One region of the Bradyrhizobium sp. WSM1417 genome, then DNA from elsewhere that is predicted to be linked to it. Evidence: predicted binding sites of a transcription regulator. Region 1 holds the regulator's gene; each other region holds the start of a gene.
What was found. The regulator PhoB, encoded in region 1, activates phosphate uptake and scavenging genes when phosphate is short. The targets are predictions, from matches to a motif close to TGTCATNNANCTGTCAT.
Positions count from the first base shown of each region.

Region 2: the regulator PhoB is predicted to act here: its motif matches at 2,852-2,868, upstream of BRA1417_RS0121305 (RNA degradosome polyphosphate kinase).
Region 3: the regulator PhoB is predicted to act here: its motif matches at 3,901-3,917, upstream of phnC (phosphonate ABC transporter ATP-binding protein).
Region 4: the regulator PhoB is predicted to act here: its motif matches at 4,517-4,533, upstream of BRA1417_RS0130025 (YbhN family protein).

Region 1 covers NZ_KI911783.1:448,112-455,475, forward strand. Annotated here, with positions in the region: gene argF (ornithine carbamoyltransferase) at 1-605, opposite strand, end outside; gene BRA1417_RS0102290 (aspartate aminotransferase family protein) at 605-1,807, opposite strand; gene BRA1417_RS0102295 (GcrA family cell cycle regulator) at 2,263-2,775, shown strand; gene phoB (phosphate regulon transcriptional regulator PhoB) at 2,994-3,701, opposite strand; gene phoU (phosphate signaling complex protein PhoU) at 3,725-4,441, opposite strand; gene pstB (phosphate ABC transporter ATP-binding protein PstB) at 4,452-5,273, opposite strand; gene pstA (phosphate ABC transporter permease PstA) at 5,270-6,115, opposite strand; gene pstC (phosphate ABC transporter permease subunit PstC) at 6,120-7,109, opposite strand; gene pstS (phosphate ABC transporter substrate-binding protein PstS) at 7,208-7,364, opposite strand, start outside.
Region 2 covers NZ_KI911783.1:4,453,371-4,460,734, forward strand. Annotated here, with positions in the region: gene ppx (exopolyphosphatase) at 1-570, opposite strand, end outside; gene BRA1417_RS0121305 (RNA degradosome polyphosphate kinase) at 586-2,778, opposite strand; gene BRA1417_RS0121310 (DnaA ATPase domain-containing protein) at 2,907-3,584, opposite strand; gene BRA1417_RS0121315 (CDP-alcohol phosphatidyltransferase family protein) at 3,678-4,220, opposite strand; gene purM (phosphoribosylformylglycinamidine cyclo-ligase) at 4,376-5,449, shown strand; gene purN (phosphoribosylglycinamide formyltransferase) at 5,464-6,117, shown strand; gene BRA1417_RS46320 (DUF6678 family protein) at 6,338-6,469, opposite strand; gene BRA1417_RS0121330 (cold-shock protein) at 6,547-6,753, opposite strand; gene BRA1417_RS0121335 (autotransporter outer membrane beta-barrel domain-containing protein) at 7,133-7,364, shown strand, end outside.
Region 3 covers NZ_KI911783.1:281,752-289,115, forward strand. Annotated here, with positions in the region: gene phnF (phosphonate metabolism transcriptional regulator PhnF) at 1-4, shown strand, start outside; gene phnE (phosphonate ABC transporter, permease protein PhnE) at 165-1,052, opposite strand; gene phnE (phosphonate ABC transporter, permease protein PhnE) at 1,010-1,894, opposite strand; gene phnD (phosphonate ABC transporter substrate-binding protein) at 1,971-2,906, opposite strand; gene phnC (phosphonate ABC transporter ATP-binding protein) at 2,970-3,779, opposite strand; gene BRA1417_RS0101490 (chloramphenicol acetyltransferase) at 3,963-4,634, shown strand; gene BRA1417_RS0101495 (alpha-D-ribose 1-methylphosphonate 5-triphosphate diphosphatase) at 4,631-5,824, shown strand; gene BRA1417_RS0101500 (DUF1045 domain-containing protein) at 5,843-6,541, shown strand; gene BRA1417_RS0101505 (dihydrodipicolinate synthase family protein) at 6,745-7,364, opposite strand, start outside.
Region 4 covers NZ_KI911783.1:6,086,583-6,093,946, forward strand. Annotated here, with positions in the region: gene BRA1417_RS0130010 (EAL domain-containing protein) at 1-2,102, opposite strand, end outside; gene BRA1417_RS0130015 (MFS transporter) at 2,215-3,624, opposite strand; gene BRA1417_RS0130020 (ferritin-like domain-containing protein) at 3,784-4,290, opposite strand; gene BRA1417_RS0130025 (YbhN family protein) at 4,714-5,796, shown strand; gene BRA1417_RS0130035 (hypothetical protein) at 5,951-7,364, shown strand, end outside.

The DNA of each region.
Region 1 (7,364 bases):
ATCGCCTTTTTCGGCGCGAGCTCCGGAGGCGTCGCGACATTGAGCTGGAACTTGAAGCGCTCGGCGGCGTGCGCCCACGACGCCAGCACGTTGTTGTCGTCGCCGGTCCAGGCCACGGTCTTGCCCTCGATCGGGCCGCGATGTTCCTCGTAGGTCATGAGGTCGGCCATCACCTGGCAGGGATGCGAGCGCCGCGTCAGGCCGTTGATGACGGGTACGGTGGCGTTCGCCGCAAGCTCCAGCAGGGCGTCGTGATTGAGGATGCGGATCATGATGGCGTCGACATAGCGCGACAGCACGCGCGCGGTGTCGGCGATGGTCTCGCCGCGGCCGAGCTGCATCTCGGCGCCGGTGAGCATGATGGGCTCGCCGCCGAGCTGGCGCATGGCGACGTCGAAAGACACCCGCGTCCGCGTCGAGGGGCGCTCGAAGATCATCGCCAGCGTCTTGCCTTCGAGCGGCCTGACCGGCTGATGCGCCTTCTGCTTCGCCTTCATCGCGGTGGACGCGGCGAGCATGCGCTTGAGCTCCGACAGCGGCAGCTCGTTGATATCGAGGAAGTGCTTCGGTGTTTTGTTGGGTGTTTTATCGGACGACTTGCTCATCAGCTTGCCGCCCGCTTGTTGCCGGATAACGCGGTGCAGGCGCGCTCGAGCCGCCCGACGCTGTCCTCGATCTCGGCTTCGGTGACGATCAAAGGCGGCAGGAAACGCACGACATTGTCGCCGGCACCGACGGTGAGCAGCCTTTCGGCGCGCAATGCTGCAACGAGATCGCCCGAAGGCACCACGGCCTTGATGCCGATCAGAAGGCCCTCGCCGCGCACTTCGCTGACGACGTCAGAGTGGCGGTCGATCACGGAAGCGAGCTTCTGCTTCAGCAGCAGCGACATCCTCTGCACGTGGTCGAAGAAGCCGGGCTTGAGCATGACGTCGAGCACGGCGTTCGCAGCCGAGATCGCGAGCGGATTGCCGCCGAAGGTCGAGCCGTGCGAGCCCGGCGTCATGCCGGACGCTGCTTCCGCGGTCGCGAGGCAGGCGCCGATCGGGAAGCCGCCGCCGAGCGCCTTGGCCAGCGACATCACGTCGGGTTCGACGCCAAGGCGGCGGTACGCGAACAGATCGCCGGTGCGGCCCATGCCGGTCTGCACCTCGTCGAAGGCGAGCAACAGACCCTTCTCGTCGCAGAGCTGGCGCAACGCCCTCAGGAAGGCGGGCGTTGCCGAACGCACACCGCCCTCGCCCTGGATCGGCTCGATCAGGATGCCGGCGGTCTGCGGACCGATCGCCTTTTTCACCGCGTCGATATCGCCATGCGCAACTTGGTCGAAGCCCTCCATCGGGGGGCCGAAACCTTCGAGATATTTTGCCGAACCCGTCGCGGCCAGCGTCGCCAGCGTGCGGCCGTGGAAGGCGCCTTCGAAGGTGATGATGCGATAGCGCTCCGGATGCCCGTTGGAGAAGTGATAATGGCGGACCAGCTTGATCACGCATTCCAGCGCTTCGGCGCCGGAATTGCAGAAGAACACGAAATCCGCAAAACTTTCATTGCACAGACGCGCGGCGAGCTTTTCGCCGTCCGGGCTCTGGAATAGGTTCGACATGTGCCAGAGCTTCGTGGCCTGCTCCTGCAACGCCGCGACCAGCGCCGGATGGGCATGGCCGAGCGCATTCACCGCCACCCCGGAGGTGAAATCGAGATAGCGCTCGCCATTGGTCGCGATCAGCCAGCAGCCTTCGCCACGCTCGAAACCGAGGTCGGACCTGGCGAAAACGGGGAGCAAATGCGGCGCTGCGCTGTTAGTCATGAGAGTCACTTGAATGTTGCGGACGGTGTGAGCGTGCATTGCGCAACGCACCATCGACCGGCCCGGAAAACGAAACGTGCCGCCTCTTGAGGGCGGCACGTGCGACTATCTTAGGCCTGGTGAAACGGGTGTCAATGCCGCCCGGAAAGCCTCGCGAAACGCTGAATCCGTAGTCTTGCGGTGCCGATTTTGCGAGATTTAGCCACGGAACATGTGGAAGCGAGTCGGCGGACTCTTGCGCGGGAGTCACGCCATATTGTAGCGTTTGGATTGTCAGATACGACATCTCGTGCAGTGGTTCTGATCTTTAAGTCCTTATGTACCGGCGTAAACGTTCGGGCGTTCAAGACGCGCCCGGCGAGCCTTAAGGGATTCTGGCGGCACGGGTTTTTGAAGGCTTAGGCATTCGCTGCGAGGCCCCAGGATGGCTGGCGCGCAGCGAGGGAAAGGGTGCAATGACGGTTTTGACCTGGTCCGATGATCGCGTCGAGCAGCTGAAAAAGCTCTGGGAGGCCGGACTTTCGGCCAGCCAGATCGCGGCGGAGCTCGGCAATGTGACCCGCAATGCCGTGATCGGCAAAGTGCACAGGCTCGGCCTTTCGGGCCGCGCCAAGAGCCCATCATCGGCAGCGCCGCGGCCGCGCAAGGCGCGCCCCGCGCAGCACATGATGCGGGTGAGCCGCCCGATCTCGCGCGGCAACACCGCGCTGGCGCAGGCCTTCGAGGTCGAGGCTGAGCCGGATCCGGTCACCTACGACAACGTGGTGCCGATGAGCCAGCGGCTGTCGCTGCTGGAATTGAACGAGGCGACCTGTCACTGGCCGGTCGGCGACCCCTCGAGCCCTGACTTCTTCTTCTGCGGTGGACGGGCGTTGTCCGGCCTGCCCTATTGCGCCCAGCACTCGCGCGTCGCGTACCAGCCGGCGTCGGATCGGCGCCGCGCACCGGTGAAGCCGGGTCCGCGGTAATCACGGCAAGTCGTCGCGCGAAGACAGTTCAACAATTTCAGTGTCGTCCTGGCGAAAGCCAGGACCCATACTCCGAGCACGCAGTAGTCGTGCGAAAGGGTCACTCCGAGTCTTCGCCAAACCACGTTCGGTGGTTATGGGTCCCGGATCAGCGCTCGCTTGTCCGGGACGACGTCGAAGAATTCGGGGACAGCTCGCCAACAAACAAGCCTGCAACCCTACACCTGCTCCGCCTTGGCAAACCGATCATCCAGCGCGTAGCCGGCGCCGCGGACGGTGCGGATCGGATCCTGCTCGCGGCCGAGATTGAGCAGCTTGCGCAGGCGGCCGATATGCACGTCGACGGTACGCTCGTCGATATAGATGTCGCGGCCCCAGACGCTGTCGAGCAGCTGCTCGCGCGAAAACACCCGGCCCGGATGCTCCAGGAAGAACTCCAGCAGGCGATATTCGGTCGGACCGAGATCGATCGGCCGGCCCGAGCGCGCCACGCGGCGCTTGTCACGGTCGAGCTCGATGTCGCCAAAAGCAAGGACGGTGGCGAGGCGCTCCGGGCTCGCGCGCCGCAGCAGGCCCTTCACGCGCGCGAGCAGCTCCGGCACCGAGAACGGCTTGACGATGTAATCGTCGGCGCCGGTCGCAAGACCACGCACCCGCTCGCTCTCCTCGCCGCGCGCGGTGAGCATGATGATCGGGAGCTGCTTGGTCTCGGGACGGGTGCGAAGCCGCCGGCACAATTCGATGCCCGACAGGCCCGGCAGCATCCAGTCGAGCACGATCAGATCGGGGATGTGCTCCTTGAGGCGGGTGTCGGCGTCGTCGCCGCGCATCACCGTCTCGACGTCATAGCCGTCGCCTTCGAGGTTGTAGCGGAGAAGCTCGGTCAGGGCTTCCTCGTCCTCAACCACCATAATGCGTGCGCCCATCGGGTCGTCGCTCCTTAAAGTCTTCAGGTGTTCGGTACCGTGTTGGCGAAGGTCGTCATGTCGCCCTTCGGCCGCTTGTCGGTGATCGCCTGGCCCTCGATCATGTAGAACACGGTCTCGGCGATGTTGGTGGCATGGTCGCCGATCCGCTCGATGTTCTTGGCGCAGAACATCAGGTGAATACAGAACGAGATGTTGCGCGGATCCTCCATCATGTAGGTGAGAAGCTCGCGGAACAGCGAGGTGCAGATGGCATCGACCTCCTCGTCGCCCTTCCACACCGCCATCGCCGCCGGCAGATCATGCGCGGCATAGGCGTCCAGCACCGACTTGACCTGCTGCTGCACGAGGTCGGTCATGTGCTCGAGGCCGCGGAACAACTTGAGCGGATGGAAATCCGTCTCCAGCGCCGCGACGCGCTTGCCCATGTTCTTGGCGAGGTCGCCGATGCGCTCGAGATCGGTCGCGACGCGCATGGCGCCGACGATCTCGCGCAGATCGACCGCCATCGGCTGGCGCCGGGCGATGGTGAGCACCGCACGCTCCTCGATGCGCTTCTGCAGCGCGTCGAGCTCGGTGTCGATGGCGACGACGCGCTGCCCGAGCGGGACGTCGCGGCGGATCAATGCGTCGACGGACTCGACGATCATGCGCTCGGCGATGCCACCCATCTCGGCGACCAGGCGCGTGAGTTCCTGGAGGTCGGTGTCGAAGGCCTTTGCGGTATGTTCAGAACCCATTTCGCGTCTCCTAGCCGAACCGACCGGTGATGTAATCCTGCGTGCGCCGGTCGGACGGCGACGTGAAGATCTTGCTGGTGTCGTCGAACTCGATCAACTCGCCGAGATACATGAAGGCGGTCTTGTCGGAGACGCGCGCCGCCTGCTGCATGTTGTGGGTGACGATCGCGATCGTGTAATCCTCGGACAGCTCCTGGATCAGCTCCTCGACCTTGGCGGTCGAGATCGGGTCGAGCGCCGAACAGGGTTCGTCGAACAGGATCACCTCGGGCCGCACCGCGACGGTGCGGGCGATGCAGAGGCGCTGCTGCTGGCCGCCCGAGAGCGACAGGCCGGAGGCGTTGAGCTTGTCCTTGACCTCGTTCCACAGCGCGCCGCCGCGCAGCGCCTTCTCGACGCGGCCGTCCATTTCAGACTTCGAAATCTTCTCATAGAGACGGATGCCGAACGCGATGTTCTCGTAGATCGTCATCGGGAACGGCGTCGGTTTCTGGAACACCATGCCGACGCGGGCGCGCAGCAGATTGAGGTCCAGCTTGCCGTCGAGGATGTTGGTCTGGTCGAGCATGAGCTGACCGGTGGCGCGCTGGCCGGGATAGAGGTCGTACATCCGGTTGAAGACGCGCAGCAGGGTCGACTTGCCGCAGCCTGACGGACCGATGAACGCCGTGACGCGGTTCGCGCCGAGCGTCAGGTTGATGTTCTTCAGCGCATGGTGCTCGCCGTAATAGAAGTTCAGGTTGCGCACGGTCACCTTGGGGGGCGCCTCGGGCAGCACCGCCGCGTGCGGCAGTCCACCGGACGCGCTCATCGATACGGAAAGATCACTCATTTTGCGGTCCTCTCGGCGCCAAGGATGCGCGCGAAAATATTAAGGGCAAGAACGGTCAGGGTGATGAGCAGCGCCCCGCTCCAGGCCAACTGCTTCCAATAGGCATAGGGGCTCTGCACGAAGTTGTTGATGGTCACAGGCAGGTTCGCCATGGTCTTGTTCAGGCCGAGGCTGAAGAACTGGTTCGACAGCGCGGTGAACAGCAGCGGCGCGGTTTCACCGGCGACGCGGGCGGTCGCGAGCAGCACGCCGGTGATGAGACCCGATCGGGCAGCACGATAAGCGATCCGCTTGATCACCAGCGAACGCGGCAGGCCGAGCGCCGAGGCCGCCTCGCGCAACGCGTTCGGCACCAGCAGCAGCATGTCCTCGGTCGTGCGCAGCACCACCGGGATCACGATGACCGCGAGCGCGAGCGAGCCTGCGATCGCCGAGAAGCCGCGCATCGGCACCACCACCGCGCCGTAGATAAACAAGCCGATGATGATCGACGGCGCCGAGAGCAGGATGTCGTTGATGAAGCGGATCACCGAGGTCAGCCGGTCGTTGCGGCCGTATTCGGCGAGATAGGTGCCGGCGAACATGCCGAGCGGCGCGCCGATGCCGACGCCGATCACGGTCATGATCAGCGAGCCGACGATGGCGTTGAGCAGACCGCCCTCGTTCGATCCCGGTGGCGGCGTATTCTCGGTGAACAGCTGGACATTGAGTCCCGCCAGTCCGTTGTAGAGCAGCGTGATCAGGATCAGCGCGAGCCAGGTGACGCCGAAGGCGGTTGCGGCGATGCAGAGCCCGCGGACGACGATGTCCTTGCGGCGGCGGCGTGAATAGATCGGATTCATGGCGCTAGTTCCCCGCCTTCTTTTCCAGCCGCATCAGCATCAGCCGCGCCGCGGCGAGCACGAAGAAGGTCAGCACGAACAGCAGGAGGCCGAGCAGGATTAGGCCGGACTGGTGCAGGCCGTCGCTCTCGGCGAACTCGGATGCGATCGCCGCCGAGATCGTGGTGCCCGGCGCGAAGATCGACGACGAGATCCGGAACGAGTTGCCGATGATGAAGGTCACCGCCATGGTCTCGCCGAGCGCGCGGCCCAGCGCCAGCATGACGCCGCCGATGACGCCGACGCGGGTGTAGGGGATCACCACGCTGCGGACGACTTCCCAGGTGGTGCAGCCGACGCCGTAGGCGGCTTCCTTCAGGACCGGAGGCACGGTCTTGAACACGTCGACCGAGATCGAAGTGATGAAGGGCAGCACCATGATGGCGAGGATCAGCGCGGCATTGAACAGGCTGAGATAGGACGGGGGACCTGCGAAGATCGCGCCCAGCACGGGCACGCCGTCGAAGATCTTGATCATGAAGGGCTGGAACGTGTTGGCGAGGAACGGACCCAACACGAAGAAGCCCCACATGCCGTAGATGATCGAGGGGATGCCGGCGAGCAGTTCGATCGCCATGCCGATCGGGCGGCGCAGCCATTGCGGGCAGAGCTCGGTGAGGAAGATCGCAATGCCGAGACCCACGGGAATGGCGATCAGCATCGCGATGAAGGAAGTGACGAGCGTGCCGTACATCGGCCCGAGCGCGCCGAGCACCGGCGGATCGGCGGACGGCGCCCAGCGCTGCGTCCACAGGAAGGAGACGCCGTATTCCTTCATCGCCGGGAAGGCGCCGACGATCAGCGAAACGATGATGCCGCCGAGGATCAGAAGCACCGAGATCGCGGAAAGCCGCGTGATCCAGTAGAAGGTGACGTCGCCGAGCTTGAACGCACTCAAGGCCTTGGCGCGATCATACGGTCCGGCGTCGTCGATTACATCGCTCTGAACGGCCATCTCTGCCACGCCGATCCCCTGTACCAAATAGTATACGTTTTTTGTTGGTCCGTGCCCCGGATGCGGCGCAGCGCATCCGGGGCACGAGCGTCGCGAGCCTAGCTCTTGATGTCGGCAGCCCAGGTCTTCTCGATCAGCTGAACGACCGGGTCCGGCATCGGGATGTAGTCGAGCTCTTCAGCCGCCTTGCCGCCGCTCTTGAAGGCCCAGCGGAAGAACTTGATGGCTTCCTGCGAAGCCGCCTTGTCGGTGGCG
Region 2 (7,364 bases), 4.0 Mb from region 1:
CCCGTCGAGCGCTTCGCGCACGATGCGGTCGGCGCGCTTCAGGGATTTATGCGCGAGGTCCTGAAGCGCCAGCCCGCCGAGCGGCAGCGTCACGCCGCTGCGCACGGTGTTTTTGCGCACGTCGATCAGTTCGAGCGAGCCGCCGCCGAGGTCGCCGACGATGCCGTCGGGTTGGTGGATGCCGGAGATCACGCCGAGCGCTGACAGCCGCGCCTCGCGCGGGCCTGACAGGATCTCGATCTTCACCGCGCAGATGCGCTCGGCTTTCGCGATGAAGTCGGCGCCGTTGGAGGCGTCGCGGCAGGCGGCGGTCGCAATCGCAAACACCCGTCCGACCTGCATCACCCGGCACAGCGCACGGAAGCGCTTGAGCGAGGTCAGCGCCTTGTCGACGGCGTCGGGTGCAAGCAGTCCCGTGCTCTGCACCTCGCGCCCGAGCCCGCACAGCGTCTTCTCGTTGAAGATCGGAATCAGGCTCCGCGTCAGTCCCTCGTAGACGACGAGACGGACCGAGTTGGAGCCGATGTCGATGACGGCGACGCTCGAGCCGCGCTTGCGCGGCCGCTTCACGTCGACGATCCCGGATCAGGATTGATGACGTTCATTACGGCGCGTGAGACGGCGCGGCGAGGATTCCTTGAGCGACTTACCACGGCCAGACAGACTCGGATTTGTCATGAAGTAGTTGTGGACGTTGAAAGGCTCCTCGCCCTTCGCGGTCTTCATACGCGTTGAGGACCCGTCCGGCAACAATTGCCAGCTCTGTTCATTGTCCTTGAGATTCGCGACCATGATCTGTTCGAGAACCTGCTGATGCACCGTGGGATTTTGCAGCGGACACAGCACCTCGACGCGGCGGTCGAGGTTGCGCGGCATCATGTCGGCCGAGGAGATATACACAGCCGCTTTCGCGCTCGGCAGGCCCTGGCCCATGCCGAAACAGTAGATTCGGCCGTGTTCGAGGAATCGTCCGATGATCGACTTGACGCGAATGTTCTCCGACAGTCCGGGAATGCCGGGTCGCAGGCAGCAGATACCGCGCACCACCAGTTCGACCTGTACGCCGGCCTGTGAGGCCTCGTAGAGCGCGTCGATGATGTCGGGGTCGACCAGCGCGTTCATTTTCATCCAGATCGCACCAGGTCGGCCGTGCCGCGCATGCGCGGTCTCGCCCTGGATGTGCTCGATGATGCGCTTGCGCAAGGTCAGCGGCGAGACCGCCATCTTTTCCAGATCGCTCGGCGCGGCGTAGCCGGTGATGAAGTTGAACACGCGCGCGGCGTCGCGGCCGATGGTCGGCTCCGAGGTGAAGTAGGAGAGGTCGGTGTAGATGCGCGCGGTCACCGGGTGGTAATTGCCGGTGCCGGTGTGGACGTAGGTCGTGAGGCTGCCGCCCTCGCGGCGCACCACCATCGAGAGTTTCGCGTGCGTCTTCAGTTCGAGGAAGCCGTAGACGACCTGCACGCCGGCGCGTTCGAGGTCGCGCGCCCAGCGGATGTTGGCCTCCTCGTCGAAGCGGGCCTTCAGCTCGATCAGCGCGGTGACGGATTTGCCGGCTTCGGCGGCTTCCACGAGCGCACGCACGATCGGCGAGTTGCTGGAGGTGCGGTAGAGCGTCTGCTTGATGGCGACGACGTCGGGGTCGCGCGTGGCCTGCTGGAGAAACTGCACCACGACGTCGAAGGATTCGTAGGGGTGATGGACGACGAGGTCCTTCTGTCGGATCGCAGCGAAGATGTCGCCGCCTTGCTCGCGCACGCGCTCGGGATGGCGCGGCACATAAGGGGTGAATTCCAGGTCGGGCCGGTCGAGGCGGGTGAGCTGCGAGAGCTCGTTCATGGCGAGCACGCCGTCGACCAGAAACACCTCGTCGTCGGCGGTCGACAGCGCGTGCTGCACGAAGCTGCGCAGCTGTTCCGGCATCTTGGCGTCGAGCTCGAGTCGGATCACGGAGCCGCGGCGACGGCGCTTCAGCGCGGTCTCGAACAGGCGGACGAGATCCTCGGCCTCTTCCTCGATTTCGAGTTCGGAGTCGCGGAGGACGCGGAATGCGCCCTGGCCGTGCAGATTGTAGCCGGGGAACAGCCGGTTGATGAACAGGGCGGTGGCCTGCTCCAGCGAGATCAGCCGGACGACCTTGCCCTCGGCCGGCAGACGGATGAAGCGGTCGATCTTGCCGGGCATGCGGATCAGCGCGTTCATCTGCTTGCCGTCGGCGGCGCGCGTGAGCTGGAGCGCAATGGTGAAGCCGAGGCTCGGAATGAACGGGAAGGGGTGGGCCGGGTCGATCGCGAGCGGAGTCAGCAGCGGGAACACGTTGCTGAGGAAGTAGTCCTCGATCCAGGTTCGTTCCGCCTTGGTCACTTCCTTGCCCTCGACCAGCACGATGCCCTCGTCGGCGAGCGTGCCGCGCAGGTCGCGCCAGATTGCCTGCTGGTCGGACGCAAGCTGCGAAACGGTCCGGTTGATGAGCGCGAGCTGCTCGGACGGGGTCAGACCGTCGGGGCTGCGCTCGGCAATGCCCTCGCGCACCTGGGCCTTGATGCCGGCGACGCGGACCATGAAGAACTCGTCGAGGTTATTCGCTGAAATCGACAGGAATCGCACCCGCTCCAGCATGGGGTGGCTGGGATTGACCGATTCCTCCAGGACGCGGCGGTTGAAGTGCAGCCAGGAGAGCTCGCGATTGATGAACCGCTCGGGGCTCGATGCGATCGCCGGCGGGCCTTCGGCTTCCGGGGCTTTTTCTTTAACTTCAACAGCTTGCGCAGAGTCCATCAGAAGTCGATCCATCCAGTTCGCCCCAATTTGCGACTTACGCGCAAAACCCGCGGGAGCATGTGTTAGAGCGATGACGTTTCGATGACATTGATGTTCCGCCGTCCGGCCGCGTCAAGCCGCCTTGGTCAGACATCCCGGAGCAGCTCGGCCGCCAGGGCCCTTGTGACGGGGCGGCCGAGGCGCAGGGCCTCGCTGTCCAGCAGGTCCACAGCCCGTCGGGCGGCGGCCGAGGACCGCTCCAGGCGAGTGGCGAGGTAGCTGACTACGCTCTCGTCCACCGCGAGCTGGCGGTCGGCGCAGAATTTGACGATCAGGCCTCGGAAGAGCTGATCGTCAGGCGGCAGCAGCGAGATAACGGGGACGGCGCGGAGCCGCGAGCGCAGGTCGGCAAGCTCGATCCCGAGAGAAGCGGGCGCCTCGCGTCCGGTGAAGAGGACGTAGGCGCCGTCCTCGCGGGCCAGATTCATCAGATGGAACAGGGCGCGCTCGTCGAATTCCCTGGGCTTGGGGTCCTCGACCACCAGCGCGCCGGTGGCGAGCGCAGCCGGGACGGCTTCGGCGGTCAGCCCATTGGCCGTGGTCGAGCGGGCGCCTGAAGCCTCGGCCCAGATCGCGGCGAGATGGCTCTTGCCGCTTCCTTCCGGGCCGGCCAGCCACATGATCCGGTTCGGCCATTCCGGCCAGGCGTCGACCAGCGCAAGACCGGCGGCATTGACGGGGCCTTCGAGGAAATTGTCCCGGCTCAGGCTCTCCGCATGCGGAAGCGAAAACGCCAATTGTCGGGGATGAACGCGGCCTGGCACGCTTGCTTTGCTCCGTGCCGGCGTGCCGGCTTCGTTTGACGAGATGCGACTTCATCGAGCGGGAGTTGGCCTTTTACGGGGCCGCTTCCCAACTCACTTGGCCTCGATCGTGCTCATGTGCCGCAACCACTCAACGAGATAGAGCGACACGGAGGAGAGCGTGAAGATCGTGACGAGGCCCATCAGGATTATATCATAAGGACCGGCTTTGAAGCCGAAGGCGAGGGCGGCCAGCACCAGCGCCGCGAACGCCACCTGGGCCACAGTGTTGAGCTTGGATACCTTCGAGGGCTTCATCTCCACAGGGCGGTCGAACAGCCACGATATGATCACGGCGGCGACGATCATGATGTCGCGCGAGACCACCAGGATGACGATCCAGCGCGGAATCGCGCCCCAGATGCCCAAGGCCATGTAGATCGAGACCAGCAGCGCCTTGTCGGCGAGCGGGTCGAGCAAGGCGCCGAGCTCGCTCGTCATATTGAAGCGCTTGGCAAGGAAGCCGTCGACCGCGTCGCTGATCCCGGCGATCAGGAAGACGGCGAACGCCACCTCCATTTGGCTCGACACGATGGCCCAGACGATGATCGGGACCAGCATGATGCGGCCCAAAGTAATGATGTTCGGTATACTCACACGGCGCTTCCCGGCACCCGGCCTGACCTCGAATTCGGCCCTTTGGAGGCTGAACCGGTTGATATCTCTACATAGTATACGGAGGCGCGCCATGCGAGCCATTGCGCGTCCCCGGAATTCGACGTAACCAGCCGCAAACCCACTGGAAATCGGGCATGACCGACCGCAAAAACGGCCTCACTTACGCCGATTCAGGCGTCGATATCGACGCGGGCAACCGCCTGGTCGACCTGATCAAGCCGATGGTGCGCGCAACCGCGCGGGCCGGCGCCGACGCCGAAATCGGCGGATTCGGTGGCCTGTTCGACCTCAAGGCGGCCGGTTTCAAGGATCCCATCCTGGTGGCCGCGACCGATGGCGTTGGCACCAAGGTCAAAATTGCGATCGAGACCGGCCTGCATGGCGGGATCGGCATCGATCTCGTCGCCATGAGTGTCAACGACCTCGTGGTGCAGGGCGCCGAGCCGCTGTTCTTCCTGGACTATTTTGCATGCGGCAAGCTCGATCCGGAGGCGACCGCATCGATCGTCGCCGGTGTCGCCGAAGGCTGCCGCGAATCCGGCTGCGCCCTGATCGGCGGCGAGACGGCCGAGATGCCCGGCCTCTACAAGGACGGCGACTACGACCTCGGCGGCTTCGCGGTCGGCGCCGCGGAGCGGGGCACGCTCTTGCCGCGCAAGGACATCGCCGTCGGCGATGCTGTGATCGGGCTCGCCTCATCGGGTGTGCACTCCAACGGTTTCTCGCTGGTGCGGAAGATCGTGGAACAATCCGGCCTCGGCTTCGGGGCGCAGGCGCCGTTTGCGCCGGTCATGACGCTCGGCGGCGCGCTGCTGACGCCGACGCGGCTCTATGTCAAATCCTGCCTGCGTGCGATCCGCGAGACCGGCGCGGTGAAGGGGCTTGCCCACATCACCGGTGGTGGCTTCACCGACAACATTCCGCGCGTGCTGCCGAACCATCTCGGTGTCGGTATCGATCTGGCGCGCCTGCCGGTGCTGCCGGTGTTCAAATGGCTGGCAGCCCAAGCCGGCATCGCCGAGCTCGAAATGCTGCGGACCTTCAATTGCGGGATCGGCATGATCGCGATCGTCGAGCCGGACAAGGTCGAAGAGGTCGTGGAGATCTTTGCCGATGCCGGTGAGACCGTCGCACAGCTCGGTACTGTGATCCCGGCTGAAGGCGAGCATCGCGTCGTCTATAACGGCCATCTCGACCTGGCGCTGTAATGACCGGCGCTGTGATGAAACGCCGCGTCGCCATCCTGATTTCCGGACGCGGCTCCAACATGGCTGCGCTGATCAAAGGCGCGGCCGCGCCGGATTTTCCGGCGGAGATTTCGCTCGTCATCTCGAACAAGGCCGATGCGCTGGGGCTGGAAATGGCCAAAGCGAGCGGCGTGAACACGCTGGTGATCGAAAGCAAGCCGTTCGGCAAGGACCGCGCCGGCTTCGAGAAGGTGCTGCAAGCAGCGCTCGATCAGCACGGCATCGAGCTGATTTGCCTCGGCGGCTTCATGCGCCTGTTTACGGCCGAATTCACCAAGGCCTGGTACGGGCGGATGCTCAACATCCATCCCTCGCTGCTGCCGTCGTTCCCCGGTCTCGACCCCCACGGCCAAGCCTTGCGCGCCGGCGTCAAGCTGTCCGGCGCGACGGTGCACTTCGTGATCGCCGAGACCGACGCCGGCCCAATCGTGATGCAGGGCGCGGTTCCCGTCAGCGACCACGACACGGCGGACACGCTGTCGGAGCGTATCCTCGAAGTCGAGCACCGCATCTATCCAGCAGCACTGAGCCTGCTCGCCACCGGCAAGATCCGGATCGAGGGCGATGTGTGCAAGACAGCGGGCAGCGCGGCGTCGGAGAATTTTTTGATTGCGCCGGTGGTGAGCTGAGCCGATCCGGCTTACTCGACATAATTTGCCGCCTCGCCATTGCGGACATATCCGTAGATGCAAAACCCCTCAGTCGTTTCCCTTCCGGCAAACCGGATGCGTTTTAGGATTGCGCGGACGCGCTCGCGCTGAGGCGCGGTCTCAACGGATAGTTCTGCCCATTCGATTCAATCCCATCCGCCGCTTGTCCAGTGATAGTACCATTCGCCATCCCACTGGCTCAGGCTCCCGTTTTTAGGTTCCTGCAACGAAATTGAGGTCGTTCGGACGGGGCAAGATCGAGCACGGCTTCGCGCAGTTCGCGCCATTTGGTGTCATTGGCGACCGAGTAAAAACCGGACTGTTGAGCCATGCACTCGCCCCGAAACAAAAAACCCCCGGCAGAGCCGGGGGCAACGTCATGATCTCTTTCGCGGACCGCGAGAGAAGTCAGGAGACCTTGAGGTTCTCCGCGGATGCTTTGCCGCGGTTCTCCACGAGGTCGTATTCAACCACCTGGTTTTCATTGAGGGTGGAGAGTCCGGCGCGTTCGACGGCGGAGATGTGGACGAAGACGTCCTTGTCACTGCCGTTCGGCTTGATGAACCCATAGCCCTTGGTCGGGTTGAACCATTTGACGGTGCCCTTTTGCGGCATCCTCAGTCTCCTCCGCTAGATACAAAAACGACGCGGCCGCTTTTCGCGTGCCACGCCACAAACGGGCTTCCGGTAGTCTGTTCGAGTCTTGAGTCTCAATGTCGCGAAACGCACAGTCGAGCGGCCAATTCCGATTGTGTCCGATATTGCAACATGAAAATCGCCGGTTAGCAAGCCGCGCGCGAATTTCAAGTCCGGGCCGGGTGTCGTCATCTGCAATTTACGACCTGTGGCCGGGGAACCACAATCGAGGGCAATCGCCTCGGCGATGAGGTGCGGACCGGTTGACCCTCGCGGGTAGTTCAGCCCAAATCGCCGCATGCAGTGTGGCCCGTGTTGCATTTTTGCGCGCCTCCATTTTGCTTTGGGATTCATCGTCATGCGCTGCACATTGCAGCTTTCCGGGACACGACAGGCGATCGGGCTGAACCGCGTCCGCCGGATAGCGATTGCGGTAGCGTTTGCGCTCGTCGGGGCGATGGCGGCGCCGACGCCCGGCTTCGCGCAAAGCCCGACGCCCATACCGACGCCGACGCCGACGCCCACGCCGTCTCCGACCCCGATCCCGACGCCGACCAGTTACGAACAATCGGCCGGCAACGGCGCGCTCA
Region 3 (7,364 bases), 170 kb from region 1:
GTAGGGTGGGCTGCTTGTTCTCCCTCGCCCCGTTCTTACGGGGAGAGGGTTGGGGTGAGGGGCTGCCTCCACAATCATCGTAAGAGACGGACTCGCGGAGAGTCCCCCTCACCCGCCGCGCTGCGCGCGTCGGCCTCTCCCCGCAAGCGGGGAGAGGCGAAGACCTACGCCACCGCCCTTCGGCCAATGATCGCAAACCGCAGCTTGCCCGAGACGAAATCGATCGCGGCGACCGCGACCAGGATCATCAGGATCAGGAACGACACCTTCTGCCATTCCAGCACGCGGATCTGCTCCGCGAGCTGGAGGCCGATGCCGCCGGCGCCGACGATGCCGATGATGGTGGCCGAGCGCGTGTTCGACTCGATGAAATAGAGCACTTGGCCGGCGATCACGGGCAGGACCTGCGGCAGCAGACCGAAGCGGATCTCGTGCAGCGCGCTGCCACCGGAGGCGCGGATGCCCTCGACCTGCTTCTGGTCCGCGCCCTCGATCGCCTCCGAGAACAGCTTTCCAAAGGCGCCGAAATCCGACACGGCAATGGCGAGCACGCCGGCAAACGGGCCGAGCCCGACCACGTTGATCCACACCAGCGCCCAGATCAGCGTGTCGATGCCGCGGATCGAATCGAGGAAGCGGCGGACAGGGAAGCGCAGCAGCTTTGACGGCACCACGTTACGCGCGGCAAGAAGACTGATCGGCAGCGCGAACAGTGCAGCCAGCGTCGTGCCGAGCAGCGCGATCGACAGCGTCTCACCCAGCGCCTTCAGATAGATCGGCAACGACGAGCCGGGATCCGGCGGGATCATCATCAGGCTGATCCAGCCGAGCTGACTGAGACCGGCGACGAAGCGCGAGGGCGAGAAATCGAGATCGACCAGGCCATAGACCAGGATCGCGAACGCCGCGACGATCATCACCGGCATGGCGAGCCGCGCCGAGGCCGGCCGGGCGAACACGTCGGGGTAGCGCGCGCGAAGCGCCGCGGTGTCGGTCTCCTGCGGTCCCGTCACGTCCGCGCCTCCTTGCCGAACAGACGGCCGCGCAGCCATCCGGTGCTGATGTCGATGATGAAGACCGTGACGATGATGGTGAGCAGGATGGCGCTGACGTCGGAGTAATAGAACTTGCGGATGGCGACGACGAGCTCCTGGCCGATGCCGCCCGCGCCGACGAATCCCATCACTGAGGCCTCGCGGACGTTGATCTCGAAACGCAGCAGCGCGTAGCTGGCATAGCCTGCCGTGACCTGCGGAAGGATGGCGAAGCGCATGCAGGAGAGCCAGCTCGCGCCGGTTGAGCGGACGCCTTCGACCGGCTTCATGTCGGCGTTCTCGACGATCTCCGAGAACAGCTTTCCGAGTGCGCCCGTAGAGTGAATCGCGATCGCCAGCACACCCGCCATCGGACCGAGCCCGAAGGCGATCACGAAGATCAGCGCAAAGACGATGCCGGGGACGGTGCGGGCGAATTCGAGCAGGCGCCGCATCGTGAAGCGCAGCCAGGGCGCGGGCGAGGTGTTTTCAGCCGCGAGGAAATTCAGGCAGAATGCAAAAGTCGCGCCGATCAACGTGCCGACATAGGAGATCAGCAGGGTCTCGCCCAGCATCCTCAGCCATTTACGCCAGCCCCACAGCCATTCGCCGACATCGGTCCAAACCCGCTGTCCGCTGTCGAGTGTGAGGATCCGGTCGAAATAGCTGATGAAGTTGCCGTAGTGGGCGAACAGCGTGCGCAGATTCACTTCGGCGCCGATCGCCGCCAGACACAATGCAGCGGCGAACACCACGGCTCCGAACAGGAGGCGCCATCGCCTGCGCGCGACCGCCTGGCGATAGGCGGCGTTGAGCACGGCGAGCTGCTGCTCGGGGAGGATCGAAACCGCGACGGTCATCTGATCAGGAAAGGTGGTCGATCAAAGAGAAAGAGCCGGGTCCATCGACCCGGCTCCAGTGGCATCGTCCCGATACTCAGGACGCCTTCTTCTTACGCAGCGCATCGACGAACTTGATCAGCTCGATCGTGCCATCCCAATCCTTGGTGGTCGCGGGATGAAAGCCCTTCTTCTGGCCGTCCTGGAGGCGGTCGAAGGCAGCCTTGTCCTTGGCCGGCGCGTCGAAGAACGCCTTGGCGATCGCGGCCTTGGCCTCTTCCGGCAGATCGGAATTGTAGGCATAGGGGCCGTTGATGATCGGCGCCGATTTGTGGATGATGCGGAAATCGTCCTTCTTCATCGCCGAGCCGTCGGCATTCTTCAGCATGCCCTTGGTCAGCATCTGCGCCAGCGTCGAATCGTCATCGCTGGTCCACTGGTTGGCGGCTACGTCCACCGTGCCCTGCGCCAGTGCCAGGATCGCGTTCTCGTGGCTGCCGGTGAAGACGACCTTGCTGAAATAGGTGTCGGCATCCGTGATGCCCATCTTGTCGAGCTCGAAGCGCGGCACGTTGTTGCCGGAGGTCGAGTTCGGGTCGACCAAGCCGAGGTTCTTGCCGTTGAGCTGGTCGATACTCTTGTAAGGGCTGCTCGCCTTGACGAAGAACACCGAGTAGTAGCCGGTCGAGCCGTCGGAGTTGATGTCGTTGGCGAAAGCGTCGGTCTTGACGCCGGTCAGGCGGGCGCGGGCGAACGAGGCCGAGCCATAGCTCGCGATGTGGATATTGCCGGCACGCTGGCCTTCGATCACGGCGGCGTAGTCGTTGGCGATGCGCAGCGTGACTTTCACGCCCAGTTCCTTGGAGAGATAGCTCATGAACGGCGCCCAGCGCTCGGTGACGCCCGAGGCATTTTCCGCCGGAATGACCGCGAAGGTCAGCTCGGGATATTTGGCTTTCCAATCCTCGGCGGAAGCCGAAGCCGTGAACGCGAGCGCGGCGGCGCCGGCAAGAATCAATCTGCGAGTAATCATGATAGCCTCTTCATGGGTTGAGGTCGGTTGACGCAAAACTGGTGATGACTGATGCGGCGCAGCTCAGGCGGCAGCCGCCGTTCCAAGCGCCGGAATGCCCTGTCGCACCGGTGCAGGCGTGCCGCCCATGACATCGGCGGCTTCGAGATCGTAGAGCTCGCGCGCAACGTGCTCGGTCAATTCGGCTGGCGCGCCGTCGAACACCACGCGCCCCTGGGCCATGCCGATCAGGCGGTCGCAATAGCTGCGCGCCAGGTCGAGCGAATGCAGATTGCAGAGCACGGTGATGCCGAAATGCTTGTTGATGCGCAGCAGCGCATCCATCACGATCTTGGTGTTGCGCGGATCGAGCGAGGCGATCGGCTCGTCGGCGAGGATGATGTCTGGCTGCTGCACCAGCGCGCGGGCGATCGCCACGCGCTGCTGCTGGCCGCCGGAGAGCTGGTCGGCGCGCTGGGCTGCAAGCGGGGCGATGTCGAACTGTTCGAGCGCGGACATCGCCAGCCCCTTGTCCTGCTCGGGCCAGGTCTGCGACAGCGAGCGCCAGGCCGGCATCGTCGCGAGTCGTCCCATTAGGACATTGGTGAGAACATCGAGCCGGCCGACCAGATTGAACTGCTGAAAGATCATCGCCGAGCGCGCCCGCCACTGCCGCAGCTCCTTGCCGCGCAGCGCGGTGACGTCGAGACCGTCGAACAGGATGCGGCCCCGCGAAGGGGTCGCGAGACGGTTGATGGTCCGCAGCAGGGTCGACTTGCCGGCGCCAGAGCGTCCGATCACGCCGACGAAACCGCCGGGAGAGACTTGAAACGAGGCGTCGTCCACCGCGGCTTTCACGCCGAAGCGACACGTCAGACCTTCAACCACCAGCATGCAGAGCTCCAGAGTAGCTGGGACCCACCGCTAACGCCGGCGCTTGACACTTGTGTGACACGGACGTTGCGGTGCGGCGATCCTACGCACGCCATCCACTGTTCTTGCCCTGTCATCGCGTCGTCATGACATTGTCATCAAGCCGCTCGAAGAGAAACGCCCGCCCTCTCGTTCGGATGCAACATGGCCGCCAAAGCTCTTTCAGTCCAGCCGACTGTCGATTCCTCGGCGAAGCTGCACGACGCCAGGCTTGGGGCCTACACGGAGGTCGGCGCGCGCACGATCCTGCACGAAGTGACGATGGGCGATTACTCCTATGTCGTGAACGACGCCCAGATCACCTACACCACCATCGGAAAATTCTGCTCGATCGCGGCGATGACGCGGATCAATCCGGGCAATCACCCGATGCACCGCGCCACGCAGGCGCACTTCACCTATCGTTCGAGCGCCTATTTCGAAGGCGAGAGCGACGACACCGACTTCTTCGACTGGCGGCGCCAGCATCACGTCCATATCGGCCATGACGTCTGGATCGGCCATGGCGCGATCGTGCTGCCGGGTCGCAACATCGGCACCGGCGCGGTGATCGCGGGCGGCGCCATCGTCACCAAGGACGTGCCGGCCTACACCATCATCGCCGGCAATCCGGCGCGCATCGTGCGCCGGCGGTTCTCGGAAGAGGTTGCCGGACGGCTCGCCAGCCTCGCCTGGTGGGATTGGGATCACGACAAATTGCGTGCAGCATTGCCCGATTTCCGCAAGCTCGGGATTGAAGATTTCCTCTCGACATATGAAGCACGAGGAAGTTCTCTCAACAATTCTGTTGGCAGCAAACCAAGCGCGGTCGCGTGACAGACATTTTCCTTGAGGGCGGCCGGACCCTGATCGGCTCCGAGCTCGTCGGAACTTCTCTTGCCCTGTCCGGAGCGGACATCGCGGAGGTCGATGCCTCTCGCGGCCGGGCGCGGCTTGCGATCGACGCGCGCGACTTGCTGGTCCTGCCGGGCATCGTCGATCTGCATGGCGATGCCTTCGAGCGCCAGATGATGCCGCGCGCCGGGGTCGATTTTCCGATCGACGTGGCGCTCGCCGATAGCGACCGCCAGGCGATCAGCAACGGTATCACCACGGTGTTTCACGCCACGACCTGTTCGTGGGAGCCGGGCCTGCGCAGCGCCGACAATGCGCGCAGCCTGATGGAGGCGATCGAACGGCAGCGCCCGCAGTTTGCCGCCGACACCCGCTTTCACCTGCGCCACGAGACCTACAATCTCGATGCGGAAACCGAGATCAGCCAGTGGCTCGCTGAGGGCCGCGTCGACCTGTTCGCCTTCAACGACCACATGGACGGGACGGTTGGGGACATGGCCAAGCCCCGCAAGCGCAACCGCATGGTGGAGCGCACCGGTCTGTCGAGCGAGGAATTCGACCGGCTGGTCGGACACGTGCTTTCGCGCGCCAGTGAAGTGCCGGCTTCCGTGTCGCGGCTCGCCGCGACAGCCCGCGCCGCCGAGGTGCGAATGCTCTCGCATGACGATGCGACACCGGCGATGCGCGAGGGCTTTCGCGCCATGGGCGTGGCGATCGCGGAGTTTCCGATCAACGAGGAGACGGCGCGAGTGGCGGCAAGCCATGGTGACGCCATCGTCTACGGCGCACCGAACGTCGTGCGCGGCGGCAGCCACACCGGGTGGACCAAGGCATCCGACATGATCGCCAAAGGGCTCTGCTCGGTGCTGGCCTCGGACTACTACTATCCCGCGCAGCTGCTCGCTGCGTTCCGGCTCGCCGCCGATGGCGTGCTGCCGCTGACCGAAGCCTGGAACCTGGTTTCCGCCGCGCCGGCGCGCGCGACCGGCCTTGTCGATCGCGGCGTGCTCGCGAAAGGACGGCGCGCGGACATTCTGCTGGTCGACGACAGCATGCCGCTGCGGCCGCGGCTGATCGCCGTCATATCAGGCGGCAAGCTCGTGCATCTCACCGACGCGACGCGGTTGCTCGGCATGGCAGCTACCCCGCGCGAAGCTGTCGTCGCGGCATAAACCCGCTATGCTCGGACGATGACGAGTTTCCCCCGCTACGCGATCTATTTTGCCGCAGGCGTCGACAGCGCCCTCACCCGCTTCGGCGCGGAATTGCTCGGCTACGATGCCTATACCGGCAACGAGCTGCCCTTTCCCGCCGAGGCAGCGCGTCTCGCGCCGGACTGGCGCGACATCACCGCAGATCCTCGCAAATACGGTTTTCACGGCACACTGAAGGCGCCGATGGCGCTCGCGCCGGGCAAGACCGAAGTGGAGCTCTTGGCGGCCTGCGCGGCCTTCGCCGGCGAGGCGCGGACGATCCCGGTGATCCGCCCGGTCGTCGATGCCATCAGCGGTTTCATCGCGGTCATTCCGGCCGAGCCGGTCGTTGCGCTCCAAGAGCTCGCCGCCGATTGCGTCCGCGCGTTCGATGGCTTTCGCACCGCCCTGACGGCGGAAGATCGTGCGCGTCGCAGGCCCGAGAAGCTCAGCGATCGGCAGCGCGACTATCTCGACCGCTGGGGCTACCCTTACGTGATGGAGGAATTCCGTTTCCACATGACGTTGACGGGGCGGCTGGACGTGGAGCGCCGCGGCCCGATTCTGGAGATGCTGCGGGCAAGGTTTGCTGCGCTCGGGCTTGATGCGCTGGCGATCGATCGCATTGCGTTGTTCAAGCAGGATGATGCGGGGGCAAGGTTTCGTATTGTCGGTGAGTGGGCGTTGGCGAGATAGCCGACGCCGCTGCACCATTCCCGGTGTCGTCCTGGCGAAAGCCAGGACCCATTACCCCAGGGAGCTGTCGTGGTACGAGCCCGTAGCCCCGAGTATCCGCCAAACGACATCCTGGGGTAATGGGTCCTGGATCTGCGCTCCGCTTCGCTGCGCTTGTCCAGGACGACGGCGGAGTTAAATAGCAACCGCCGAGCAGCGTTGCCCTACTTCCCCCACCGCAACGCCAGCGCATCGCGCTCCTTGGCCAACTCCAGCAGTCCTGCCCGGGTCGCCGGGTGCAGCGGCTGCAGCGGATGCCGCACCGTGTCCGACTTGATCACGCCGCCGGCCTGCATCATCGCCTTGCAGGCGATCAGGCCACATTGGCGGTTTTCGTAGTTGATCAGTGGCAGCCAGCGTTCGTAGGCGGCTTTGGCCTCCTCACGCTTGCCGGCGAAATAGGGATCGACGATCTGGCGGATGCCGTCGGGATAGCCGCCGCCGGTCATCGCGCCGGTGGCGCCGGCATCAAGATCGGCGAGCAGCGTGATCGCTTCCTCGCCGTCCCAGGGACCCTCGATATCGCTGCCGCCGGCCTCGATCAGACTACGCAGCTTTGCAGCCGCGCCCGGCACCTCGATCTTGAAATAGCGGATGTTGGAGAAGTCGCGCGCCAGCCGCGCGAGCAGCTCGACCGACAGCGGCGTGCCGGCGACGGGCGCATCCTGGATCATGATCGGAATCTTGATTGCACCCGACAGCACCTTGAAGAATTCGACGACGCCTTTTTCGGGCACGCGGAAGGTGGCGCCGTGATAGGGCGGCATCACCATCACCATGGCGG
Region 4 (7,364 bases), 5.6 Mb from region 1:
CCGGTGCCGAAATCGTCGAGCGAGATGCGCACGCCCATTGCGCGCAGCTCGTGCAGGGTGGTCAGCGTCGCCTCGCTGTTCTGCAGCAGCACGGATTCGGTGATTTCGAGTTCGAGGCGGCGCGCGTCGAAGCCCGACAACGTCAACGCCTCGGTCACGGATGCGATCAGATTTGGGTTCCTGAACTGCACGGGCGACAGGTTGACCGCGACGTCGACATCGTCAGGCCAGGTGGCGGCGTCGGTGCAGGCGGAGCGTAGCACGAAATCGCCGAGATGGATGATGAGCCCGGTCTCCTCGGCCAATGGAATGAAGCTGAGGGGCGCGATCAGGCCGCGCTGCGGATGATTCCAGCGCAGCAGCGCCTCGAACGCGACGACGCGACCGCTGGCGACGTCGCGGATCGGCTGGTAGTACGGCTGGAACTCGTCACGTTGCAGCGCCGCGCGCATATCCATCTCCAGCAGACGCCGTGCTTGTGCGCGCGCATCCATGCCGGTCTCGAAGAACCGATAGGTGCCGCGGCCGTCAGCCTTGGCGCGATACAGCGCGAGGTCGGCGTTCTTCAACAGCTCGTCGGGATTGTCGCCGTCCTGCGGGGATAGCGAGATGCCGATCGAGACACCGATGATGATCTGATGGTCGTCGATCTCGTAAGGCGCCGAGATCACCTCGACCAGGCGGCCGGCAAGGGACCTTGCCGCGGTTTCCTCCGAACGTCCGATCTGGACCACGGCGAACTCGTCGCCACCGAGCCGCGCCACGGTGTCGCTCTCGCCGACAGTGGCCTTCAGCCTGCGCCCGACCTCCTTGAGCAGCGCGTCGCCGATGGGGTGGCCGAGCGAGTCGTTGATGTCCTTGAAGTGATCGAGATCGAGACAAAGCACCGCGAGTTGGTCGCCCGATGTGGTCCGTCGCAGTCCCTGCACGAGCTGCTCGTGGAACAGCACACGGTTCGGCAGGCTGGTGAGCGCGTCATGGCGGGCCATGTGCGAGATCTTGGCCTGGGCCTCCAGCCATTCGGTAATATCCTCGAAGGTCGCGACCCAGCCGCCACCCTGCATCGGCTGGTTGACGACCCGGATGGAGCGGCCGAACCTGGTCACGATGTCGGTCGTGGTGCGGCTCTCGCGCGCGTCGGCGACGAGGCGCGCGAAGAATTCGCCGGCATCGCCCTGCCACTGGCCCTTCGCCTGCTCCTCCCGCAGCACGTCGACCAGCAGTCGGCCGGTGAGCAGGATGTCGGTGCGGCCAAGCATCGCAGCATAACGCTCGTTGAACAGGATGATCTTGCCGTCCGCATCAAACATGCACAGTCCCTGCGACATGTTCTCGAGCGCGGTATCCAGCACGACCTGCTGGCGGCCCAATTCGCCCTTGGCGCGGCGGTCGAGCAGTGCGGCCACCAGCGCAATCGCGATGATCGCGACCGCGGCACCCGCGGTGAAGAAGGACAACGAGGCCGGCGGGATCGATAACCCGCTGGTCGCGAGCGTCGGATCCGGCGTCAGAACGACGGCGCCCATTGCGGTAAAATGATGTGCGACGATGGCGACCGTCAGCAGTGTGCTCGCGGTCAGCGCATGGAAGAGGTCGTCGCGCCGCGCAGCGACGAACAGCGCGAGCGCCGCGAAAACAATTCCGAACAGCACCGAAGCGGCAACCGTGCTCCCGATCCAGTCGACCCGTGCCGGCATCTCCAGCGCCGCCATTCCGGTATAATGCATCGTCGCGACCGCGGCGCCGACGATGGCACCGCCGAGCACGATCCACGGCGCGCGCGCGGAGGATGCCGCCAGACTCAGCCCCACGAAGGTTAAGGAGATCGCGAAGATCAGCGAAAGGATCGTCACCGGGATGTTGTAGGCGCCGGCACCGCCCGGCCCGTAGGCGAGCATCGCAATGAAATGCGTCGCCCAGATGCCGCAGCCGCTGACGGCGGCATCCAGGGCGATCCAGACCAGGCGCCCGGAGCCGTGCGTCGCGCGCGCCCGGTGAAACAGGCTGATCGCCGCCGCGCTTGCGAGCAGGCACACCGCGCCGCCAAGCGCGACGAGCCGCCAGTCGTGCTCCTCGGTGAGACAGTAGAGAACTTGATGCATTGCGGGCCCCTATCGACCCACACTTGAACCGACAGAGATGGACAGTCGGTAACCGGCTACGTGCCTGTTTCGGGGATGGTGAACGGAAGCTGTGTGCATTCGCTCGGATTGTTCATCCGCGCGCCGGCGCGCCGAGGCCGATCACGGCGGCGGCGAGCAGCAGCACGGCCGCCGACACGACCAGCGACAGGTGCAGGCCGGTCATGAACGCGCCCTCCGAGGCCACCAGCGAACCGAACAGCGCAACGCCGAGCACGCTGCCGGTTTGCCGCGTCGCGTTCAGGACGCCGGCCGCGATGCCGGAGCGCGCCTTCTCGACGCTGCCCAGCAGGGTCGAGGTCAGCGGCGGCACCAGCAGCCCAAGTCCGCTGCTGATCGCGATCATCTGCGCAAAGATCGCCCAATAGCTCGTGCCGGCTTCGATCCAGAGCAGGCCAACGCAACCGAGCGCCGACACGCAGGCACCGACGACGATGGTCGGGCACGCCCCGATACGCTCGGCCAGGCGCGGCGCCAGCAGATTGACCGGAAGCACCACGCCCATCATGGGCACGAAGGCGAGACCGGTCCACCACGCCGACAGGCCGTTGATCCTCTGGAAGTACAGGCTGAGCACGAAGATCAGGCCATAGATCGCGACGTTGACGAGCAGGCCGACGAGCGAGGTCAGCGCGAACAGCCGGTGGCCGAACAGCGACAGCGGCAACATCGGCTGTGCCGCACGGCTCTCGCGCCAGACGAAGAGCACGGCGAGAATTGCGGCTGCGACGAAGGCCGCGACCACGGCTGGATGGTCCCAGCCAAGCGCGCCACCTTCGATGATCGCGCCGGCGAGCGCCCCCAGCGCACCAATTGCCGCGAGCTGGCCCGGCAGATCGATCTCGCGCGAGCGCGCCCGCGTGGTTTCGCTGGCGTAACGCCAGCTCAACCACAGGCCAACGAGCCCGACCGGCAGATTGACCAGGAAGATCGCGCGCCAGCCGACCAGCGTGATCAGCGCGCCGCCGACGAAGGGGCCGGCAGTGAGCGCGAGGCTCGCACCGGCGGCCCAGATCGCAACGGCGCGGCCGCGCGCGCGGTCGTCCGGATAGGCATGATTGAGCAGGGCAAGAGAGTTCGGCACCAGGATCGCCGCCGCCAGCCCCTGGATCAGCCGCGCTGCGATCAGGGCAGCCGCATTGGGCGACAATGCGCAGGCGAGCGAGGCCGCGGTGAAGATGGCAAACCCCGCCATGAAGACGCGCTTGGCGCCGATCCGGTCGCCGAGCGCGCCGGCCGTCAGGATGAAGGCGGCAAAGGCAATGGTGTAGGCGCTGACAACCCATTGCAGCTCGGCGACGCCGCCGCCGAGCGTCCTGCCCATCGCGTCGAGCGCGGTGTTGACGATGGTGACGTCGAGCTGCACCACGCCATAGCCTAGGCTCATCGCGGCAAGGGTGAGGGACGTTGCGAGGCGGGAGCCGGCATGCGCCGCGCCGGCTCCGAAGGCTTCATATTTGAATTTGGCGGTGCTTACTCGCATGCTGCCACCTCGGTTGCAGCCCCATGCGAACGATACGCTTGCAGCCCCTCATCATGTTACGACAAGGATCGAATGATGGATGCTTGACGGATGCGTCATGTGCGAGCGTCGCGCGGACGACCGCGCGACGCTCTCTGCTGATCCTGGCTACGCCTGGTCCTAGCTGGCCGCGCGCAGATTCACCTTGCTCTCGGCGATCGTGGTCAGCTTCTTGTCGGTGGCCTTCTCCTCCTCGAGCGTCTTGGCGAGGACGCTGGCGCAGTCGTTCCGGCCGAGTTGCTTGGCCCAGGCGATCAGGCTGCCGTAGCGGACGATCTCGTAATGCTCCGCCGCCTGTGCCGCGTTGATCAGCGCGGCGTCGAGCACCGCCTTGTCGGCGACTTCGCCGGCGGTCTCGTCGGCTTCCTCGATGATGCCGTCGATCGCGGGGCAATCGACCGCCTTCACCTGCGCACCGTGCATCTTGAACACTTCCTCGAGCCGCTTGACGTGCTCCCTGGTTTCTTCAAGGTGCGTCAAAAAGCCCTGCTTCAGCTGCGGATCGGTCGCCTTATCCGCCATTTTCGGCAGAGCCTTGGTGAGCTGCTGCTCGGCGTAGTAGATGTCCTGGAGCTGATGCACGAACAGGTCGTTCATGGTTTTGATGTCTTTTGTGAACAATCCCATCGGTCCGATCCTCTCGGGTTGTGGGAACACGGAGGCACCGGCTCGCAGGAGGAGCCGGTTATTCCGCCATGTTCGATTGCTGATGCGGCACTAACGAGCGCGCGGCATCGTCGTTCCAAAAAAGCCCGCATCTCTTGCTGAACAATGCCGGCCATGCAGGATCTGAGACTATGTCACGGACGGACGCGACCGATCCCACGACTCATATGCTTAACGCGCGTCCGATGTGAACCGCGTATGACAAAGTCGCTGGTCCAAGCTGGTCCAAGGCAGAACCTATCCTTGTCAAGGGCTGCACAAGTCACTGTTTTTGCCTTAAATGAGCTACATCATGCCTAGCGATCCAAGCCCACATCGGGCACTGATCGCATCCGACCAGCCAATGTCTGGCCTGGTCGGTCTTGCCCCCCGCCGGGAGGATGAATGCACGGACTGCTGACCGCGCTGAAGCGCGGCTTCAAGAGATGGATCGGCTGGCGGCGACTCGGCGTTGCGGCGAGCGTCTTCATCATTGCGTTCGCGATCACCACGCTGGTACGGACGCTCAAGGGCATCGACACCGGGGTCATCCTGACCGCGCTGACCGAGATCCCCCGCGGTAACATCGGGCTGGCGGCGATCTGCGTATGCTTCGCGTTCTGTACGCTGACCTTCTACGATTTTTTTGCACTGCGAACGATCGGCAAGAAGCACGTGCCCTATCGCATCGCAGCGCTCTCCAGCTTCACATCGTATTCGATCGGCCACAATATCGGTGCCACCGTCTTCACCGGCGGCGCGATCCGCTTCCGGATCTATTCGGATTACGGGCTGAATGCGATCGACGTCGCAAAAATCTGCTTCCTGTCGGGCCTGACCTTCTGGCTCGGTAACATCTTCGTGCTCTCGATCGGCATGGCCATCCATCCGGATGCCGCCTCCTACATGGATCAGCTGCCGTCGTCGATCAACCGGCTGATTGCGATCGGCGGCCTCGCCTCGATCGGCGCGTATCTGGTCTGGCTGTGCATGGGCGAGAAGCGCCGCGAACTCGGCCAGAAGGGCTGGAAGGTGGTGCTGCCGTCAGCGCCGCTGACGCTTGTGCAGATCCTGATCGGCGTCGTCGATCTCGGATTCTGCGCGCTGGCGATGTACCTTCTGGTGCCGGCCACGCCGCAGATCGACTTCCTGTCGCTCTCCGTGGTGTTCATTCTGGCGACATTGCTCGGCTTTGCCAGCCACGCCCCCGGTTCGCTCGGCGTGTTCGACGCCGCCATGCTGGTGGCGCTGCCGGAGTTCGGCCGCGAGCAGCTTCTGGCCACGCTCCTTGTCTTCCGCATTCTCTATTTCGTGATCCCGTTCGGACTGGCCATCTCCATCATGGGCACACGCGAGCTCTGGATGAATGTGGTGGAGCCCTGGCAGGAGCGCCGAAGGCTGGCGGAGGCCTGCGCGCAGGCCAACCTGCCCAAGCAGGTGGCGGCGATGGAGCGCGAGCGGTCGCTGCGGCAGGCCAGCAAACGCTGAGCATGATCCGGAAAGCTGCGAAGCAGTTTCCCGAAAAGATCATGCGCCAACGATCGTCCGCTAGACGCCGGCCGACAAAACCGTCAGACCGATGTTGCAGGCGGAGAGCAGCTCTCTTATTTCCGCCTCAACTTTGCCGTTGAAAATGCGGGCCATGATCCCTGTATCACTTCGCCGTTTCCTCGCTTGTGCCCTGCTGCTCGCCGGGCTCCTGACCGCCTTGCCGCTGAAACAGGCGGCCGCGCAGGACGCGGGCGCAATGCAGATCAGCTGGGAGGTACGCAACCGCTTCCGGCTGTTCCGCGAGGAGCGCGACTTCCTGCTCCATGTCGAGAACGCGCGTAACCGCAGCATCCTCGCCGCCGAGCAATCGCTGGAGCTCCAGAGCGAGGGCCGCGGCTGGGCCCGCAACATGGTCAACCGGCTCTGCATCGACCTCCAGGGCCGGGTCAACCAGCCCTGCACCCGCGACAACACGAAGGAAAACTACCTCACCCCCCTCGACCATCCCGTCACTGTGCGCCTCGCCGGCGCGGTGCCGGTCGGCGCCACCTGCGCCTGGTCGTTCGACGACGGCGACGGGCCGCAACAATCCACCTTCGACTGCGCCGAGCCGATCAATCTGCGGGTCCGCTACGGCAAGCAGACGGTCGCGAGCGTCGACGTCTCCTCCGGCTCCGATCCGACCCAGCGGGTCCAGACCGAGATCCAGGTCCGCGACATCTTCGTCGCTGGTCTCGGAGACAGCATCGCCTCGGGCGAAGGCAATCCGGACCGGCCGCTGGCGCTGTCGGACGAAGGTTTTTGCTTCCGCTCCTATCTGGGCACCGCGGGCGCGCAGTATTACCGGCCGAGTCGCGCCGGCTTCAAGGGCGGCCGCGCCTGCGAAGCGCCCGATACGCTTGCCAACTGGCAGCGCTACAGCGCGCTCTGGTTCAACTCGCCCTGCCACCGATCGCTCTACAGCTACCAGGCCCGCACCGCGCTGGCGCTCGCGGTACGCTACACCCACGTCGCGGTAACCTTTCTGCCGCTCGCCTGCACCGGCGCCAGCATCAGCGACGGGCTGCTCGGCTCGCAGCGCGCCCGCGAATGCCCGCCCGGCAAGACCGGCGTCTGCAACATCAGCGTGAACGCGCAGGTCGCCGAGCTGCGCGAGGCGCTCACCGCCGCCAGGAAACGCCAGCCCGAGCGCACGCTCGACCTCGTGCTGCTCTCGGTCGGCGCCAACGACGTCTATTTCTCGGGCCTCGTCGCCGACGTGATCGTCGAGACCGCAACCGAGCGCGCGATATTCCGGCGCTCCGGCGTGATGGCGAGCGTCGATGATTCCCGCGATGCGCTGGCGCGCGAGCTGCCGCAGAATTTCGTCAAGCTGCGCGAGGCGCTGAAGCCGCTGGTCGGCGGCGACCTCTCGCACGTGGTCTACGTCTCCTACGCCAACCCGGCGCTCGCCGACGGCGGCGTGCCCTGCCGCGGCGGCCGCGCCGGCTTCGACATCCATCCGTCCTTCAACGCCGATCCGCAGCGCCTCGCCCGCGTCTCGACCTTCGTCGACACCGAATTCC